Regions from separate parts of the Mesorhizobium sp. M0152 genome, predicted to be linked through region 1. Evidence: predicted binding sites of a transcription regulator. Region 1 holds the regulator's gene; each other region holds the start of a gene.
The links. The regulator HrcA, encoded in region 1, represses chaperone genes, less so after heat shock. The targets are predictions, from matches to a motif close to GTTAGCACTCNCNNNNNGNGAGTGCTAAC.
Positions count from the first base shown of each region.

Region 1 (3,273 bases):
GTGACGTAGAGGGCTGATTCCAGGATTGCGGAAGGAGTCACGCTCAAGCTCGGCATTTGAAACCTACGCCACCGCCATCTGCTGCAGGCTGACCAGGCGCTGGATGCCTTTCTTGGCCAGGCCCATCAGCTCGGCGAACTGCCCTTCCGAAAAAGGTTCGCCCTCGGCGGTGCCCTGGATCTCGACGATGCCGCCTTTGCCGGTCATGACGAAATTGGCATCGGTGCCGGCGGCCGAATCCTCGATATAATCGAGGTCGATGACCGGCTGGCCGTCATGGATGCCGCAGGAAATCGCCGCGACGTGGTCTTTCAGCACCTTGGCGACGCTGGTCATCTGCCGCGCTTCCATCCAGCGCAGGCAATCGTAAAGCGCGACCCAGCCGCCGGTGATCGAGGCGGTGCGGGTGCCGCCATCGGCCTGGATGACGTCGCAGTCGACGGTGATCTGCTGCTCGCCGAGCGCCTGCAGGTCGACCACGGCGCGCAAGGAGCGGCCGATCAGCCGCTGGATTTCCAGCGTGCGGCCGCCCTGCTTGCCGGCGGAGGCCTCGCGGCGCATGCGCTCTCCGGTCGAGCGTGGCAGCATGCCATATTCCGCCGTCACCCAGCCCTTGCCGGAATTGCGCATCCAGCCCGGCACTTTTTCCTCCAGGCTGGCGGTGCACAGGACATGCGTGTCGCCGAATTTCACCAGGCACGAGCCTTCGGCATGCTTGGAGACGCCGCGCTCGAAGGATATGGCGCGCATTTCGTCGAATTGGCGTTTGGAAGGGCGCATTCAGGCTACTTTCTCGTTCATTTTTCGGAATCTTGGCCGGCTTGTAGCCGCATGGGACGGATGGCGCAAAGGAAAATGGCCGAGCGATCTGGCACAGACACCGGGTGATCTGACACAGACACCGAGCGATCTGACACAGACGCCGGGGTGATCTGACGCAGACACCGGTTGCGCGGGTCGGGCGGAAGTCTATATCCTTAAGCTGGAGGTTTTTGGCGCAATGACCAAGGCAGTCGATCCGAACTCGCAGGCGCCCGCGCTTCAATCCCTCGACATGCGTTCGCGCGACATCTTCCGGCGCATCGTCGATTCCTATCTCAGGGACGGTGAACCGGTGGGATCCCGCAGCCTGTCGCGTATCCTGCCGTCCTCGCTGTCGCCGGCCACCATTCGCAACGTGATGAGCGACCTCGAGCACCTCGGCCTGATCTATGCGCCCCATATCTCGGCCGGCCGGCTGCCCACGCAGGCCGGGCTGCGCTTCTTCGTCGATGCCTTCATGGAGCTTGGCGACCTTTCCGACGAGGAGCGCCGCAGCATCGAGGCGCAGGTGCGGGCCTCCGGTTCGGGCGCCACTCTGGAGCACATGCTGACCGAGGCCAGCCAGATGCTGTCGGGCATGTCGCGCGGCGCCGGCCTGGTTCTGGCCGCGAAGAACGAGGTCGCGCTGAAGCATATCGAATTCATCCAGCTCGAGCCGACCAAGGCGCTGGCGGTGCTGGTGTCGCAGAACGGCGATGTGGAGAATCGCGTCATCGAGCTGCCGGCCGGCATCACCGTGTCGCAACTGCACGAAGCCTCGAACTTCCTCAACGCCCATATTCGCGGCCGTACGCTGGCCGAGGCGCGGACCGAGATCGCCCGCATCAAGGAAGAGACCAGGGCAGCGCTCGACACGCTGTCGCAGGACCTTGTCGAGAAAGGCCTGGCGGTTTGGGCCGGTGCCGAAAGCGGCCTGCCTGCGCGGCTTATCGTGCGCGGCCGCGCCAATTTGCTCGAAAACGTCACGGCCCAAGCCGATATCGAATTGCTGCGGCACCTGTTCGAGGACATGGAGACGCAGGACGGGCTGATCCAGCTGCTTGACCTTGCCGAGCAGGGATCGGGCGTGCGCATCTTCATCGGCTCGGAAAACAAGCTGTTTTCGCTGTCGGGCTCGTCGCTGGTCGTCGCGCCCTATCGCGACAAGGACGCCCGCGTCGTCGGCGCGCTCGGCGTCATCGGCCCGACGCGGCTGAACTATGCCCGCATCGTGCCGATGGTCGACTATACCGCGCAGCTGATTTCCCGCATGTTACGCTAAGGCGCTGATACTCAGGTGATGCCGGCCCGCGAATGGCGGCTTCCCGCGCTTCCGAAGAACAGGCTGCCGAGGAGAAAAAGAATGGCGCTCGAAGAATTCAAGGCCCGCATCAGCCTGCTGCTGGAGGAAATGGTCAACCAGCCGGAAGACCAGCACGAAATCCAGGAACAGTTGCGCGAAAAACTGCGGGAGATGCGCGCCATGGGGCTGCCGCTGCCGGCCGATCTCGTCGCGCTGGAAAAACGCCTGGATGACGATTTCTACGCCGCCGGCAACTGAGCCTGGAAGTGGTCTGCCTTCAACTCGTCGTGTAAAGCGGAACGATCGGCGAAACCTGCCGTTCCTGACCCGTGACCAATGTTGGAGGACGGGATGATCCGTTTCGCTGGTACGGCCTTTGTCGCCCTGTTTGCCGTCACGACGGCATCCGCCCAACAGGCCGATCAGCCGGTGCTCAAAGGTGCCGCCGCCTTCGGCGACTGGCGTGCCGACAGGCCGGGGGTGCGCCGGCTGATCAAGCCGGAAGACCTGCCGAAGCCCGACGTCACCAAATCCACCTCGAATAGCGCCGGCCTGGCGGAGCGGCCGCAAGGCGCCAGGCCGCGATTGCCGCCCGGTTTTTCGGCCGAACTGGTCGCATCGGGCATCGCCAATCCGCGTGTCGTGCGCGTCGCTCCGAATGGCGACCTGTTCGTCGCCGACAGCGAAGCCAATCGGGTCCGCGTCTTTCGGCTGGCCGCAGGCAGCGCGAAACCCGCCGAGAAAGGCATCTTTGCCGGCAACCTCAATCAGCCCTATGGCATTGCCTTCTATCCGCCGGGCAATGACCCGCAATGGGTCTATGTCGCCAACAGCGACAGCATCGTGCGCTTTGCCTATCGCAATGGTGATCTGAGCGCTTCCGGCGAGCCGGAAACCGTCGTCGACGACATTCCCGCCAATCATCACTGGACCCGCGACATCGCCTTCTCGCCCGACGGCAAGACGCTCTATTTGTCGGTCGGCTCGGGTTCGAACGCCGCTTCGGACATGGCGAAGGAGCCACAAGGCGGCCTTGACGCATGGGCCCGGTCGAAGCCGCTCGGCGCTGCCTGGGGCTCCGAGAGCGGCCGCGCCGAGGTGCTGGCCTTCGATCCGGACGGCAAGAATGGCAGAACTGTCGCCACTGGACTGCGCAACTGCTCGGGCAT
Region 1 covers NZ_JAMYTH010000005.1:254,059-257,331, forward strand. The annotation lists gene NKJ26_RS08255 (VOC family protein) at 1-41, opposite strand, end outside; gene rph (ribonuclease PH) at 64-780, opposite strand; gene hrcA (heat-inducible transcriptional repressor HrcA) at 1,001-2,083, shown strand; gene NKJ26_RS08270 (hypothetical protein) at 2,165-2,362, shown strand; gene NKJ26_RS08275 (PQQ-dependent sugar dehydrogenase) at 2,456-3,273, shown strand, end outside.

Region 2 (3,273 bases), on a different contig from region 1:
GGCTTCAGCGGTGATCAGCAAGGCCGCGATCGAGCCGGCGTCCTGCAGAGCGGTGCGCACCACTTTCGCGGGATCGACGATACCGGCCTTGATCATGTCGACATAGGTCTCGTTCTGGGCGTCAAAGCCCCGATTGTGGTCCTTGCTGTCGGAGAGCTTGCCGACTACGATGGAGCCCTCGACGCCGGAATTCTCGGCGATCTGGCGGATCGGCGCCTCAAGCGCCCGAAGCACGATCGAGATGCCGGCGGTGACATCGGCATTGGCGCCATTCAAGCCGGCCAGTGCCGACCTGGCACGCAGCAGTGCCACGCCGCCGCCAGGAACGATGCCTTCTTCAACCGCGGCGCGCGTTGCGTTCAGCGCATCGTCGATGCGGTCCTTCTTTTCCTTGACTTCCGACTCGGTGGCGCCGCCGACGCGGATGACGGCAACGCCGCCGGCAAGCTTGGCCAGCCGCTCCTGCAGCTTTTCCTTGTCGTAGTCGGAGGTGGTCTCCTCGATCTGGCCCTTGATCTGAGCGACGCGCGCTTGGATGGTCGCCTTGGTGCCGGCGCCGTCGATGATCGTAGTGGTGTCCTTCTCGATCAGCACGCGCTTGGCGCGGCCAAGCATTTCGATGGTGACTTTTTCGAGCTTGATGCCGAGATCTTCCGAGATCATCTGGCCTGATGTGAGCACCGCGACGTCTTCCAGCATCGCCTTGCGGCGGTCGCCGAAGCCCGGCGCCTTGACGGCCGCGACCTTCAGGCCACCGCGCAATTTGTTGACGACCAGCGTGGCGAGTGCCTCGCCTTCGACGTCCTCGGAGATGATCAGCAGCGGGCGGCCGCTTTGCACCACCGCTTCAAGGATCGGCAGCATCGCCTGCAGATTGCCGAGCTTCTTCTCGTGGATGAGCACATAAGGCTCTTCCAGTTCGACGCGCATCTTGTCGGCATTGGTGACGAAATAGGGCGAGAGGTAGCCGCGGTCGAACTGCATGCCCTCGACGACGTCGAGCTCGGTTTCAGCGGTCTTGGCTTCCTCGACGGTGATGACGCCGTCATTGCCGACCTTGTCCATCGCCTTGGCGATCATCTCGCCAACGCTGGCGTCGCCATTGGCGGCGATGGTGCCGACCTGGGCGATCTCGGCCGACGACTTGACCTTCTTGGCCTTCGCCTTGATTTCCCGGACGACGGCGTTGACCGCCTGATCGATGCCGCGCTTGAGGTCCATCGGGTTCATGCCGGCGGCGACCAGCTTGGCGCCTTCGCGCAGGATCGAGGCGGCCAGAACCGTGGCGGTGGTGGTGCCGTCACCGGCCAGATCGTTGGTCTTCGAGGCGACTTCGCGCACCATCTGCGCGCCCATGTTCTCGAACTTGTCGGCAAGCTCGATTTCCTTTGCGACGGTGACGCCGTCCTTGGTGATGCGCGGCGCGCCATAGGCCTTGTCGATGATGACGTTGCGGCCCTTGGGGCCGAGCGTGACCTTCACCGCATTGTTGAGGATTTCGACGCCGCGCAGCATACGGTCGCGGGCGTCGGTGGCGAATTTGATTTCCTTGGCAGACATGATTTTCATCCAGTTCGATTTGGAGTGGGCCAGTCGCCGCGCGGAACGCGCAGCGCTGTTGTCTCTAAGTCCAGCAGCGTCCTTACGCGTCCCGAAGGCCGCGCGCCGCGCCGATCAGGCAGCCTTCTTGGCGGTCACGGGCTTGGTGGCCACGGTCTTGGCGGCACCGCTTTTCTCGGTGGCCGCCGTCTTGCTCTTCTCGATGACGCCCATGATGTCGGCTTCCTTCATGATCAGAAGGTCCTCACCGTCGATCTTGACCTCGGTGCCCGACCATTTGCCGAACAGGATCAGGTCGCCAGCTTTCACATCGGGCACGATCAACGCGCCGCTTTCGTCGCGCGCGCCCGGGCCGACGGCGATCACTTCGCCTTCCTGCGGTTTTTCCTTGGCATTGTCGGGAATGATGATGCCGCCCTTGGATTTGGTGTCGCCTTCGGCGCGACGAATGACGACGCGGTCGTGGAGAGGCCTGAATTTCATGGGAAACTTCTTTCTGGGGCCGGCATAGGCGGCCGCTATTCCTGATATAGGCGCGTTGGCACTCGATAGATAGGAGTGCCAGAATTATTTCTCGCTAATGGCCAAGAATTCGAACGATATAATTCGAGACGCGCAGAAATTCGTTCGGATGGGAGGAAAACTTTCTGTCGGATTGAATTTCGCGGATGCAGGTTATTATTTCAAAGATCAAATAAAGAGGGCCGCGACCTTGTTTGGAACTCAATTGAGGCGCATATGCAAAATTCGTTGATTTGGGTCGAGTTGGCTTTACGTCAGAGCCCTCGCCATTCACCACCGAATTCTCGAAAACGAGTGCATGCGCCGGTCCGGCGCACATTTCGTTCCGTTCGGACCCTGGAATGAAACCGATGCTGACCACGGATGTACTGGCAGCGTCGGGCATCGTCCCAGCGGTTCGAGTGGGTGTGATACGGAAAAGCGCAGCCGCCCGTTTCCGCGGAAAGCCGCAATTCACGACCAGCCGCACCACAAATACAGTCGTTCGCTTCAAGTCGGCGTTTTCGTTGCCCGGCTTTGATCAACCGCAACCGCCCGGAGAGTATCGGGTCGACCATGACGAGGAGGCCCACGAAAGGACTTCCCAGATCGCATGGCGCCGCGTGGCCACCTTCATTCACCTGCCGGCGATCACCGCGAGCGGTGCTACGCAGCAGATGGTCCCGATCGAACCGGCATTGCTTCAAGCCTCGCTGGAGCTGGACGAGAGACAATCATGAGAACCACAAGCCGGATGCAACGCAACGCACGCCCGGTCCACCGCGAAGCCGCAACGCATCTCTTCGACGTCGGACAGGCTGTCCGGCTGAAGAGCGGCACCGGCACGTTTCCAAAGGCGGCGGAAATCTATCGCGCCACAGCAAGGCTCCTGCCGAGCGGAAATTCGCCGCAGTACCGCATCCGCAGCGACGTCGAACTTCATGAACGGGTGGCGACGCAGGACAGTCTCGAACCGGGCGACACGTCGCCGGGTGACAGCATAATGCTAAGCGAAAGGATCTTCGAACATGTCAAAGGGACAGAAACGATCTAGCCGGGAGATCAGGAAGCCCAAGCAGGAAAAGGTCCCGCCCAAGGCTGAAAGCGTATTCGGCGCCCAGACCAGACTTGCCGCCAACATCAGTGCCCTGCGCGGCAAGGGCAAGAACTGACGTTGCGACAGGGGCCCGGATGACGATGAAGATCGTGATC
Region 2 covers NZ_JAMYTH010000050.1:1,494-4,766, forward strand. The annotation lists gene groL (chaperonin GroEL) at 1-1,560, opposite strand, end outside; gene NKJ26_RS29695 (co-chaperone GroES) at 1,675-2,043, opposite strand; gene NKJ26_RS29700 (hypothetical protein) at 2,490-2,801, shown strand; gene NKJ26_RS29705 (hypothetical protein) at 2,798-3,115, shown strand; gene NKJ26_RS29710 (hypothetical protein) at 3,090-3,233, shown strand; gene NKJ26_RS29715 (hypothetical protein) at 3,259-3,273, shown strand, end outside.
Region 2: the regulator HrcA is predicted to act here: its motif matches at 2,098-2,126, upstream of NKJ26_RS29695 (co-chaperone GroES).

Region 3 (3,273 bases), on a different contig from region 1:
TCGGTACTCGGACCCGTCGACGAGGCGGTCATCGCCGATATCGCCCTGACAGGAGCCACGATCGAGGAATTGCGCGAAGCCGTCGCCTGGATTGGCGCCGACGAGGCGCTGGTCAATGAGGGGCGTCCCCTGCCGGGCCCAAGGGTGGCGAAGCTGATGGAGTTGCTCGAGACGCCGGAGGAGGAGGACTAACCGGCGTTGGCCGGTGGTCTTGAATCGCTCGGGCGAGTGAACCATGTGCCCCACCGGCGCCGATCCTAGAAATCGGTCGCCGGCGTTGCTTGCTCGAAGAACAAAAAGACGGAGGAAGTGATGAACGACGTCCCGTTTACCCGGCCGATCACTCTTAGTTTTCAGTCCAGCAGAGAGCGCAAGGTCGCGAGCAGCTGGGAAGCGATCGAGTGCATGCGCTTTGAATGGCCCACACGAGCGCGCGGCCGTAGCTGGCGCGCAGCCTATCGGACTTGCCGCGACGCGCTCGACGGCTGGCGCACGGCGCGTGAGGCGCGCAAGGCGTTTTTGCACGCGGCCCGCACCGCCGGATTGCTTGCCGCAGCGCACAAGCCCGACGGATCGCCAGAATCGTAAGGGCAACGAGATCCTAGGGCAACGAGGCCGGCGTTAGTGCAGGACGCCGGCTTTACCGTATCACTGAAGGGCGATGATGCCGTCGACCGCCCGCAGTCCGACGGCTGGATGAGGCGGTGGTGAGCGACACGGACCGAATGGAGCGGGCCATCGAGTTCGCGCTCCCAATAGCCGAGAAACTCCTTGAGTTCCGGAAAGTCCGGAGCGAGATCGTAGTCCTGCCAGATATAGAGCTGAAGCAGGCTCGGATGGTCCGGCAGATGATAGTGTATTTCGGCGGTGGTCAGGCCATAGCCATCCATTTGCAGGCGGAATTCGCTGCTGACGCTTTCAGCCATGCGTTTCTCCTTTCCTATATCTCCGTTCAGGCGTCGAGCCTGTCGAATTTGTGGGCCAGGTTGGAAATGATCGGCGAAAGGCTCTTTCGGTTCATCGATGTCCTCCGTCTGCAAATAACGCCTCGAGAACGTCGGCGGTTCCGGTGCCGCCCCGGGGCAGCCGAGCCCGGATGGTCCTGTTGGATCGCGACGAAAATTCAAGTCGCAAGCCCTGGCACTCAAACCAAATAGCTTCGCGATAACAGGCTTTTGGCACTCGCCCCGGTCGTGTGCCAAAATTTTTTGGCCAGGCTCTTGAAACCGAAAAACAGCAAAACTAGCTCGATATGCGCCACGATAGTTGATGAAGGATCGCGGCGCCTGCACCGGCTCGATATTGCCGGTCCGGTGTGGAGGAGGCTCAAAACCTGCTTGTCCATGAGGAGAACGACATGACGTTTCGTCCATTGCACGACCGTATCCTGGTCCGCCGCGTCGAAGCCGAGGAAAAGTCGGCCGGCGGCATCATTATTCCCGACACTGCCAAGGAAAAGCCGCAGGAGGGCGAAGTACTCGCCGTCGGTCCCGGCGGGCGTGACGACAGCGGCAAGCTCACCGAGCTCGACGTGAAGATCGGCGACCGCATCCTGTTCGGCAAATGGTCCGGCACGGAGATCAGGCTCGATGGCGAGGACCTGCTCATCATGAAGGAAAGCGACGTGATGGGCGTAATCGAGCAGACCGCCGAAGTGAAGAAGGCCGCCTGATGGCTTCTTCGAATCCAACCAGTCAACGAATGCTGCCTGAATGAAGGAGTGATCCAATGGCTGCCAAAGATGTGAAATTCCATACCGAAGCGCGCGAGAAGATGCTGCGCGGCGTCGATATTCTTGCCAATGCGGTGAAGGTGACGCTCGGCCCCAAGGGCCGCAATGTCGTCATCGACAAGTCATTCGGTGCTCCGCGCATCACGAAGGACGGCGTCACCGTCGCCAAGGAGATCGAGCTCGAGGACAAGTTCGAGAACATGGGCGCGCAGATGGTGCGCGAAGTGGCTTCCAAGACCAGTGACCTTGCGGGCGACGGCACCACGACCGCGACCGTTCTCGCGCAGGCGATCGTCAAGGAAGGCGCCAAGGCTGTTGCATCGGGCATGAACCCGATGGATCTGAAGCGCGGCATCGACAAGGCGGTCGATGCGGTCGTCGCCGAACTGAAGGCCAATGCCCGCAAGGTGACAAAGAACGACGAGATCGTGCAAGTCGGCACCATTTCAGCCAATGGCGACGCCGAGATCGGCCGCTTCCTCGCCGAGGCGATGGAGAAGGTCGGCAATGAGGGCGTCATCACGGTCGAGGAGGCCAAGACCGCCGAGACGGAACTCGAAGTGGTCGAAGGCATGCAGTTCGACCGCGGTTATCTCTCGCCCTATTTCATCACCAATCAGGACAAGATGCGCGTCGAGCTCGACGAACCCTATGTGCTGATCCACGAGAAGAAGCTCACCAATCTGCAAGCGATGCTTCCCGTCCTGGAAGCCGTGGTGCAGTCGGGCAAGCCGTTATTGATCATCGCCGAGGATGTCGAGGGCGAGGCGCTCGCCACGCTGGTGGTCAACAAGCTGCGTGGCGGCCTGAAGGTCGCGGCCGTCAAGGCGCCGGGCTTCGGCGACCGCCGCAAGGCCATGCTGGAGGACATCGCCATCCTCACCGGCGGCACCGCGATCTCGGAAGACCTTGGCATCAAGCTGGAGAACGTGACGCTGCAGATGCTGGGCCGTGCCAAGAAGGTGGTGATCGAGAAGGAGAACACCACGGTCGTCGATGGTGTCGGCCGCAAGGAAGAGATCCAGGGCCGCATCGCCCAGATCAAGGCCCAGATCGAGGAAACCACCTCCGACTATGATCGCGAGAAGCTGCAGGAGCGCCTGGCCAAGCTCGCCGGCGGTGTCGCGGTGATCCGGGTCGGCGGTTCGACCGAGGTCGAGGTCAAGGAACGCAAAGACCGCGTGGACGATGCCCTGCATGCGACGCGCGCGGCCGTCGAGGAAGGTGTGCTGCCGGGAGGCGGGGTCGCGTTGCTGAGGGCCGCCAAGGCACTCGATGCCGTCCTCGTCGACAATGCCGACCAGAAGACCGGTGTCGAAATCGTGCGCCGCGCGATCGAAACCCCGGTTCGTCAGATCGCCGAGAATGCCGGCGCCGAGGGCTCGATCATCGTTGGCAAGCTGCGGGAGAAGAGCGAGTTCGGCTGGGGCTGGAACGCCCAGACCGACGAGTTTGGCGATCTCTACGGCCAGGGTGTGATCGACCCGGCCAAGGTGGTGCGCACGGCTCTGCAGGATGCAGCTTCCGTCGCCGGCCTGTTG
Region 3 covers NZ_JAMYTH010000067.1:11,091-14,363, forward strand. The annotation lists gene NKJ26_RS31725 (hypothetical protein) at 1-192, shown strand, start outside; gene NKJ26_RS31730 (DUF982 domain-containing protein) at 313-588, shown strand; partial or broken gene NKJ26_RS31735 (usg protein) at 649-926, opposite strand; gene NKJ26_RS31740 (co-chaperone GroES) at 1,358-1,672, shown strand; gene groL (chaperonin GroEL) at 1,729-3,273, shown strand, end outside.
Region 3: the regulator HrcA is predicted to act here: its motif matches at 1,175-1,203, upstream of NKJ26_RS31740 (co-chaperone GroES).